3 regions of the Phyllobacterium zundukense genome follow, and region 1 is predicted to be linked to each of the others. Evidence: predicted binding sites of a transcription regulator. Region 1 holds the regulator's gene; each other region holds the start of a gene.
The links. Region 1 encodes LexA, which represses DNA repair genes until DNA is damaged. Its sites were predicted from a motif close to TGTTCNNNNTGTGTTCNG; they were not measured.
Positions count from the first base shown of each region.

Region 2: a site for LexA is predicted at 1,201-1,218, ahead of recA (recombinase RecA). Genes of this name have one in related genera too.
Region 3: a site for LexA is predicted at 1,805-1,822, ahead of BLM14_RS13560 (PA0069 family radical SAM protein). Genes of this name have one in related genera too.

Region 1 is NZ_CP017940.1:1,696,156-1,699,434, reverse strand. Features, by position in the region: gene BLM14_RS08405 (ABC transporter substrate-binding protein) at 1-39, opposite strand, end outside; gene BLM14_RS08400 (substrate-binding domain-containing protein) at 480-1,511, shown strand; gene lexA (transcriptional repressor LexA) at 1,691-2,410, shown strand; gene BLM14_RS08390 (ComEC/Rec2 family competence protein) at 2,445-3,279, opposite strand, start outside.
Region 2 is NZ_CP017940.1:1,330,810-1,334,088, forward strand. Features, by position in the region: gene BLM14_RS06490 (pseudouridine-5'-phosphate glycosidase) at 1-53, opposite strand, end outside; gene BLM14_RS06495 (carbohydrate kinase family protein) at 73-1,023, opposite strand; gene recA (recombinase RecA) at 1,341-2,432, shown strand; gene alaS (alanine--tRNA ligase) at 2,688-3,279, shown strand, end outside.
Region 3 is NZ_CP017940.1:2,704,062-2,707,340, reverse strand. Features, by position in the region: gene BLM14_RS13565 (ribonuclease HII) at 1-458, opposite strand, end outside; gene BLM14_RS13560 (PA0069 family radical SAM protein) at 577-1,734, opposite strand; gene BLM14_RS13555 (glycosyltransferase) at 1,842-2,384, shown strand; gene moaB (molybdenum cofactor biosynthesis protein B) at 2,389-2,940, opposite strand; gene BLM14_RS13545 (4-(cytidine 5'-diphospho)-2-C-methyl-D-erythritol kinase) at 2,943-3,279, opposite strand, start outside.

The sequences.
Region 1 (3,279 bases):
GGTGGTCAAAAGGGCTGCAATAAATGATTTGGCTTTCATGATTTCCTCCCAAAAATCCCGTGGAATCAGGCCCATCGCAACACGGCGACTACGACCCTGTGGTTTAGAAACTCCTCCTGAAGCGCTTTGGATATCTCATTGGATTCAGAAATTCAAAGCGCTTTGAATAAAAAATGGCAAAGGCATTTCGAACTGTCAAGCAACAATTTCAACCAACAAGGAATGGAGCCGATCTCACGATTAAGCATCGCGGGATAAAATAACGTTGTTTCAATGCGTTATAAGATGATCTTTACGGGGTATTACGCGCATCATGGCACCTGTGGAATGAGGTGGCATTCGCTGACCGCCGCACTTTTGATACTAAAGTTCAAAGCGCTTTGAATTTATGCTATGGTTATGTTTATTATTTGGAGTCATATCTGGCAAAGGCTTTCGTTCCGGAGCCTGCATATGAACGCATTGGTGGATCGCTTGCTATGAAACTCAAGGAACTGGCCGAACAGCTGGGCTTGTCACAGACGACCGTCAGTCGCGCCCTGAACGGCTATCCCGAGGTCAACAAGGCCACTCGTGAGCGTGTTAGCAAGGCAGCGCTGCAATTCGGCTACAGCGCGAATGCTAATGCCCGCCGCCTCGCCATTGGGCGGGTTGGCGCAATCGGCATTCTCATGCCGAACGATCGAAGCGAGCGCTTTGGCCCGCACACGAGCGAATTCTTTTCTGGCTTGGCCGAACGCCTTTCCCAGGACGAAATGGACCTCCTGATGAGTCCGGTCATCAATAATGATGAAATCTCGGCATACAGGCGGCTTATTTCCAGCAAACGGGTGGATGCCATCATCATAACAGGCCCCACCCTCATGGATGAACGGGTTGCCATGCTGATCGAGGAGAAATTCCCTTTCGTCCTGCATGGACGAACAAATATCGAGGCGCCGCATGCTTGGCTCGATATCGACAATGCAGGTGCATTCCGCCAGGCCGCTTCCCACCTGCTTGATCTCGGCCACAAGCATATCGCCATGATAGATGGCCTCAAGGGACATACTTTTTCCGAACACCGCGAACTCGGCTATCGTGAGGCACTTCTGGAACGGGGCATTCCAGTTGATCCGCGTTTCATCGTCCACGAGCGGTTTTCCGACGAGATCGGCTTTCGGGAGGCGCAACGGCTCTTGTCGCTTCCACAGCATCCCACCGCGATCATTGCCGGCTCCATGATGACTGCACTCGGCGTTTTCCGCGCCATCCGGTCGAAGGGTTATGAACTCGGCAAAGAAGTCTCGATCATCGCCCATGACGACGTGTTTCCCTATCTCAATGCCAGCAATATGGTGCCGTCCATGACGACGACGCGCTCGTCGATCCGCTCCGCCGGCACGCGTATCGCCGAAATGCTGGTGCGCGTGCTGGACGGCGAGCCCGTGGAAAACATCCATGAGGTCTGGCCGGTCGAACTGATCCTGCGGCAATCGAGTGGACCACCGGTGATTCCAGGTAAACGCTAAAGCTATTTCCCAGTTTTAATTCGCATTCTTGGCGAATTTGGCCCCAAATGCTGGTATTTGGGTAAAATCACACACTGTTCGCGCAACGTACACCACATATTAAGCCTTGTGGAACACAACTGGAACAGATAGTGTTTGTTCTGGTTTTGTTTTTCCGATTCCCTGCTAAAGGATCGCCGATGCTAACGCGTAAACAACATGAACTTTTGCTCTTCATTCACGAGCGCTTGAAGGAGACGGGCATCCCGCCATCATTCGACGAGATGAAGGATGCATTGGACCTGGCGTCGAAGTCCGGCATACACCGGTTGATCACTGCGCTGGAAGAACGCGGCTTTATTCGTCGGCTAGCAAATCGGGCAAGAGCGCTGGAAGTCCTGCGCCTGCCGGACTCCATTGCGCCCGGTCTCAACGCCCAAAGGAAATTCTCGCCAAGCGTCATCGAGGGCAGTCTTGGACGAAACATCGCTCCTCCCCGGCCTCAGTCGCGCTCGGCGGATGACTCAAGCGCTTCCACCATTGTCAGCATCCCAGTTATGGGCCGCATCGCTGCTGGTGTGCCGATTTCGGCAATCCAGAACCAGACCCATATGATCGGCCTGCCGCCAGACATGATCGGTAGCGGCGAACATTATGCTCTTGAGGTCAAGGGTGACTCGATGATCGACGCCGGGATTTTCGATGGCGATACCGTTGTGATCAAGCGCAGCGATACGGCCAACCCGGGTGAGATCGTTGTAGCTCTGGTTGACGACGAAGAAGCTACACTGAAGCGTTTCCGCCGCAAAGGTGCCTCGATTGCACTTGAAGCAGCGAACCCCGCCTATGAAACCCGCATTTTTGGACCGGACCGCGTTCGAGTTCAAGGTAAACTTGTGGGGTTGATAAGGCGTTATTAAAGGCGGCGTCCACTTGCTCTTTCGAGCGTAATTGTTATTTCACGATGGTCTTCGCGCGGTCGCTGGATTTGTATTCATCAAGGTCGCGGGCAGCGCGTGAATGTGTCCGATATGAATTCCATGGCCGATCCGGTGGTCCAACGGCGTAAGCAATGCCGGCGGAGCGGAGCCGCTGAAGGTGAAGAACCTTTGCTTCGGCAACATTCGGCAGCGACGGATCGTCTGTATCCTTCGGCGCTTCCAGAATGATCTCGGCAGTTCCTCGCAGTGCGAGATCGCGCTTGGTAATCACCAGAACATTATCGTCGCTGCAAACCGCCTCTGTGCCTGCAAAAGCCAGAATGACGATATCCCCCTCGGTGCAGGCCGATGACCTTTGGGCAGGGTCATCGGTATAGGCGACTATCAGCCCGCCCTGCTCACGTGCGGTGCAAAGTCTGTCTGCACATTCGAATTGCGTTTCTTCAAGACGTGCACCGGTTTTTACCGGCTTGACCACATCATCTGTCCCATAGCCCTGTTGCCAGTTGTTTAAAGTGAACGCGCTTCCAGATGGCCGATTGATCGCTAATCTATTGTCTGCAGTTCGCAACGCAACCAGCCTTCCATCCTCTGAAATAATGATGCCAGGTTCTTGCGCGGCAATCATGAGTATTGCCGCGGCCAACAACGTGGGCGGGCCGCACAAGCGCAATCGTGTCGATGGCAACAACAACGTCACTAGCCCGAGACTCATAAAGATCAGACAGGCCTGCGGCATCAAACCGAGATTGCCGCTTGGCGAACGTGAGGCAACCATCTTGGCGATGGCAATCACAGCTTCAATACCGCGGCCCATGACAGCAAATGGTAGCCAGTCCAGATCGAAT
Region 2 (3,279 bases), 370 kb from region 1:
TTTTGTACCTCAGGGGCGATGTCGGTGAACGGGTTGAGAGCTTTGGTCGTCATGGTCGTTTCCTTCTGTCTTTCAGCTGAGCTGGACTGCAGCCGGGATGCAGGCAAGCGTGCTGTTGAATTCCTGTCGTGAAAAGCGCGGACTTGCGGAGTGTGTCTGCAAGGTCAGCATGGAAGCGGCCATGCCTTCGCGCACGGCTTCAGAAAATGCGGTACCGCGCATCAGCGCCGCAATTGTGCCGCCGGCCAGCGCATCGCCCGCACCGGTAACATCGGCGATGCCGTTCACTGCAGGCGGCAGGATGGAGAAGGCATCGTCGCCGGAAAAGGCGAAGGCGGCATCGCCGCCATTGCTGACGACCGCGCCGCGAACGCCTTCGGCACGCAATGCCGCATATATTTCTTTCAACGCCGCTTCGGCCCCGAGCCCCGTTAGTGCCCGCGCCTCGCGCCGGTTCATGAACAGGCAGGTGAGATTGCCGAAGACCGGCGCCAGGCGCGGAACCTTGGCCGGGGAGATTGCCAGCGCGAACAGCGGCCGGTCGCCGGCAAGGCCAGCCAGCCACTGCAGCGCATCCGAGGGAAGATTGGCGTCGCAAAAGACGGCATCGGCGACGGCGATGGAATCGCGGACCTTGCGCCGGCGCAACTGCCTTGGCAGCGCCACCTCATAAAGCTCCATATCGGCAATGCCGGCGACGACGTCGCCATGCTCGTCGAGAATGGCCGTATAGCTCGGCGTTGCCCGGTCCATATATACGGCCGAGCCATCCTTGATCCCCGCGGTCTGGATTGCCGCGCCGATCATATCGCCGATCCTGTCGCCGCCGCGCACCGACAGGATTTCCGCAGAGACACCGCGCTGGACCACGAGCCGGAGCGCATTGAACACGCCGCCGCCGGGCTCCTCGCGCATGATGCCAGGGTTCGACGCGCCCGGCACGAAAGGCGCGCTGCTCTGGCCGCGCCGGTCGAGATGAGCGCCGCCGACAGCGAAAAGCAGCGGTTTGTTACCTGTGGTCATGGTTGATTGCTTTATCCGGATAAACTTCAGGTTGCGAGGTCTTCGCTTCGTTCTTTCTCTAGAACGCCGGACGGCCGGGCGCAATGATCGGAGCGATTCGAATCCGCCGGTGTCGCTTTATGCGGCAAGCTGCGGATTCGCTTCAGGAATGTGTGGGCCGCAGGTCGCGTCAGCGACGGGAACATCCTAGGAACATTTTTAAGTTATGCTTATTTTTCAATAAGATGCATCTGTTGCAAAATGAGAACAAAACAGATACAAATAAGTTCAGATTCAGGAACATCCGTACTTCATGGATAACACAGGGGTAGTGTAACATGGCTCAAAATTCTTTGCGGTTGGTTGAGGGTAATTCGGTGGATAAAACGAAAGCGCTGGATGCGGCATTGTCCCAGATCGAGAGGGCCTTTGGTAAGGGCTCGATCATGCGGCTTGGGCGCAATGAGCAGGTGGTGGAGATTGAAACGGTTCCGACCGGCTCGCTGTCATTGGATATTGCCCTTGGCGTCGGCGGATTGCCGAAAGGCCGCATTGTCGAGATTTACGGGCCGGAAAGCTCGGGCAAGACGACGCTCGCCCTGCACACCATTGCCGAGGCACAGAAAAAGGGCGGCATTTGCGCCTTTGTCGATGCCGAACATGCGCTCGATCCTGTCTATGCCCGCAAGCTGGGCGTCGACCTGGAAAACCTGCTGATTTCGCAGCCGGATACCGGCGAGCAGGCGCTGGAGATCACCGATACGCTGGTGCGTTCGGGTGCTATCGATGTTCTGGTCGTCGACTCGGTTGCCGCCCTGACACCGCGTGCGGAAATCGAAGGCGAGATGGGCGACAGCCTGCCGGGCCTGCAGGCGCGTCTGATGAGCCAGGCGCTGCGCAAACTGACCGCGTCGATTTCCCGCTCCAACTGCATGGTCATCTTCATCAACCAGATCCGCATGAAGATCGGCGTGATGTTCGGCTCGCCCGAAACCACGACAGGCGGCAATGCGCTGAAGTTCTATGCATCGGTCCGCCTCGATATCCGCCGTATCGGCTCGCTGAAGGAGCGTGACGAGGTTGTCGGCAACCAGACCCGCGTCAAGGTCGTCAAGAACAAGCTGGCGCCGCCCTTCAAGCAGGTCGAATTCGACATCATGTATGGCGAAGGTGTTTCCAAGACCGGCGAGCTGGTCGATCTCGGCGTCAAGGCCGGTATCGTGGAAAAATCCGGTTCCTGGTTCTCCTATAATTCGCAGCGCCTCGGCCAGGGGCGTGACAATGCGAAACTGTTCCTCAAGGAAAACCCGGAAATCGCCAACGAGATCGAAGTGGTATTGCGCCAGAATGCCGGTCTCATTTCCGAGCAGATGCTCGACAAGGGCCCTGATGACAACGAGGATGACGGTCCCGAGGCCGCCGAAGGCTGATCTCTCGAGACAAGCTCTTCCTGGTCTTTGACTTTAGAACCCGCGGCCATGCTTTGGTTGCGGGTTTTTTGCTTGGAAAAAGATTTCCGCTAATGCCAAGCACCAGCATCGCTCGTGGTGAGTTTGTCGAACCACAGCATTAGGGATTTTCTGGACAGCGCGCGGCTGCATCGCTACAAGCGTTGCGTTCCGCCCCTTCGATGTGAGAAGGGGCCAATTCCGCTTTGGATAAAAAGAAGTCAGAGGCTAAGAAACATGAGTGGCGTCAACGAGATCCGGTCGACATTTCTGAACTATTTCAAGAAGAACGGCCATGAGATCGTGGCGTCGAGCCCGCTTGTTCCGCGCAATGACCCGACGCTGATGTTCACCAATGCGGGCATGGTCCAGTTCAAGAATGTTTTTACCGGCATCGAGCAGCGCCCCTATAACCGCGCCACCACCTCGCAGAAATGCGTGCGCGCCGGCGGCAAGCACAATGACCTCGACAATGTCGGCTATACCGCGCGCCACCACACCTTTTTCGAGATGCTGGGAAATTTCTCCTTCGGCGACTACTTCAAGGAAGAGGCGATCGCGCTCGCCTGGAACCTGATCACCAAGGAGTTCGGTCTCCCCAAGGACAAGCTGACGGTCACCGTCTATCACACGGACGATGCGGCTGCGGGGTTCTGGAAGAAGATCGCCGGCCTGCCGGAGGATCGCATCATCCGCATCGCGACCAGCGACAATTTCTGGGCGATGGGCGATACCGGCCCGTGCGGTCCGTGCTCGGAGATCTTCTACGATCATGGCGAAAGCATCTGGGGCGGCCCTCCCGGCAGCCCCGATGAAGACGGCGACCGCT
Region 3 (3,279 bases), 1.0 Mb from region 1:
ACGGAGCGCTGGTCGCCCTTGACAAGGGCCGTTGCCGGGCAGGGCAGGCCAGGCGCCACATCGCGCCCATCAATCAAGGCGTGACCCGGCAAGATGGAGAGTCCGCATACAGCCCGGCGCATCGCCTCGAGGGCAGCTTTCAAAATATCGGTTGCATCGATGGCGGGCGCCGAAATGCTCGCCACAGCACAGGCTAGCGCTGTATCTGTAATAATATCAAAGAGTTCTTCGCGGCGTTGTGCGGTCAACCGCTTCGAATCGTCGAGCCCGTCCGGGATTTTCTTCGGGTTCAGAATGACCGCTGCAGCCACCACCGGACCCGCCAGCGGCCCGCGCCCGGCCTCATCGATGCCGACGATAAATTCTATTCCACTGCGCATGAGTTTGCGCTCGCTGGCAAAATCCGGTTTGCCAGGTTCGAGGGGAAGAAGCAGAGAATCAGAACGCGATCGAGCCATGTTGCGACGAGACTCGCATTCGTTCTGATTCTCTGCAAGTCCTTAGGTAGCTGATGGGGCGGGGCTACCCAAGGTCACGTCAGGCCGGATGGGGATCTGCCTGACGGATTTCAGAAGGTTAGAACAGCGACAGCTGCTCGTTTCCCGGCGTTGATGAAAACAGATCCGTCCGCAGCCGCCGCTTCGAAAGGTTGATGCCGAGGCGCCTTGCGGCTATCTCGAAACGCCTACCGATCTGCCAGGCATAGGGACCTTCGCCGCGCATGCGTTTGCCCCATTCCGCATCGTAATCCTTGCCGCCACGCATCGACCGCACCAGCGACAGAACATGGCGATAGCGGTCCGGGTAGTTGCGAAGCAGCCACTCCTTGAAGATCGGACTGACTTCGAGCGGCAGGCGGAGAAGCACGTAGCCGGCCTCCAGGGCGCCCATGGCGCGGGCGCTGTCGAGTACGCGTTCGATCTCGTGATCGTTGAGACCGGGAATGACCGGCGCCACCATGACGCTGACCGGAATACCGGCGTTGGAAAGGCTGCGGAGCGCCTGCAGTCGCCGCGTCGGAGTTGACGCGCGTGGCTCCATGGTGCGCGCCAGCTTGCCGTCAAGCGTCGTCACGGACAGAGCAACCTTGGCGAGACCCTTCTCGGCCATGCGCGCAAGAATGTCTTGATCGCGCATCACAAGCGCAGATTTCGTAACGATCCCAACGGGATGCTGGTGTGCTTCCAGCACCTGCAAGATATCGCGCATGATGCGCCATTTCTTCTCGATCGGCTGATAGGGGTCGGTATTGGTGCCGATTGCGATCGTCTTTGCCGTATAACCGGGCCTCGACAATTCCTTGTCCAGCATCTTTGCCGCGTCGGGCTTGGCAAAAAGCTTGGACTCGAAATCCAGTCCGGCAGACAAGCCCATATAGCTATGGGACGGCCGTGCAAAACAATAGATGCACCCATGTTCACAACCGCGATAAGGATTGATCGAACGGTCAAAGCTGATATCGGGTGAGTCATTGCGGGTGATGATCGTGCGTGGTTTCTCGATCTGAACTTCGGTCTTGAACGGCGGCAGATTCTCGATGGTTTCCCAGCCATCGTCGTAGACATGGCGGCTTTCCGCTTCGAAGCGCCCGGTCGGATTCATGCCGGCTCCACGCCCGCGGCGGCGTTCCTGGTCGACCCGAAGTCCGGCTTCCTCGATCAGTGCATTGGCATGTTGTGCGCGGCCTTGCCCGAAGGCGGCCTTGTCCGCTTGCACCACGATGTTCATTTGCATTCTCCTTGCCACCCGAGCGAATCTGGTCGCTCATCACAGCCGCAACATGAATACATTCCTAACAAATCTTGAGAACAAAGCAAGAACAATCTGCGCCAAAAGGAGTGATGGAAATTCGTTTAATAATACTATATTGGCTCCTGATGATCTCCGTCCTGATTGAAACCCAAAATTCGGATGAACTCCTGGCCAGAACGCTCAGCGGTCTGGTGGGCGGCGCCGTCGAGGGCCTGCTGAGCGATGTGATCATCATCGATCATGGCTCCGTTGACCAAACGCACCGGGTCGCGGATCAGGCAGGTTGTATTTTTTTGCAGGACCAGCCTTTGATTGACGGGTTCAGGCGGGCGCGCAGTGACTGGTTCCTGTTTCTCGAACCTGGGGCACGATTGCTTGATGGATGGATCGAACCGGTGGCCGTACATGTGGAGCGCATGCAGGGTCCGGCATGCTTTACGCGGTCGCATACGCATCGCCGGCCGTTTCTCAGCCGCGTTTTCTCACCCGGCAATCCTCTGGCGGATGGACTGCTGATTTCCAAGCGCCAGTCGATGGCGCTGTTCAATCCTGGGAAGAAGGCGGTTGATCTGGCGCGCGGACTTGCAATGAAGCGGCTCAGGGCGGAAATTATCCCCGCAGCACTGAAGTAAGGCCTCAGCTCTTTCCGCTGCGCTTCAGATGCTCGTCGAGGCGCGGCATGATCTCTACGAAATTGCACGGCATGTGCCGGTAATCCAGCTGGTATTGCAGAATATTATCCCAGGCATCCTTGCAGGCGCCGGGCGAGCCCGGAATCACAAAAACGAAAGTCGCATTGACCACGCCGCCCGTCGCCCGTGACTGAATCGTCGATGTACCGATCTTGTCATAGGAAACGCGATGAAAGACCTCGGAAAAGCCGTCCATGCGCTTCTCGAAGATCGGTTCCAGCGCTTCGGGCGTGACATCGCGTCCGGTAAAGCCAGTGCCGCCGGTGGTGATGATCACGTCGATCTGCGGATCCTTCGACCACGAGAGAACGCGATTGCGAATTTTCTCCTGATCATCGGTAACGATGGAGCGTTCTGCCAAGGTGTGGCCAGCGGCAAGAATCCGGTCGGCCAGCGTGCTGCCCGACTTGTCGTCTTCCAGCGTCCTGGTATCGGAAACCGTCAGGACGGCGATCTTGACCGGTACAAACGGGCGTGTCTCATCGAAGCGAGCCAAGATCAGTTTCCTTCCGTGATGCTGTGAGTGGCAACGACGAACCAGTCCGGCTTGCTCTGTTTAAGCGTCGCTGCCGCGGTCTCCGCCTCGCTGTCGCTGTCATAAATCGCAAAGCAGGTGCCGCCCGAGCCGGACATGCGAACCAGCCGCGGAGCCGTGTTTTGCAGCGCTTTCATAGTATCGCCGATTGCTGGTGTCAGCTTTTCAGTTGCCGAAAACAGGTGATTGTCGGTCTCGGCCAGATAGACACAGACATCGTCAACCGAGGATAGGGCAGGCATTGCGGGCAGGGGAGGATTGTCACGTCTTTCCAGCGCTGCGAACACCTGCGGTGTCGAG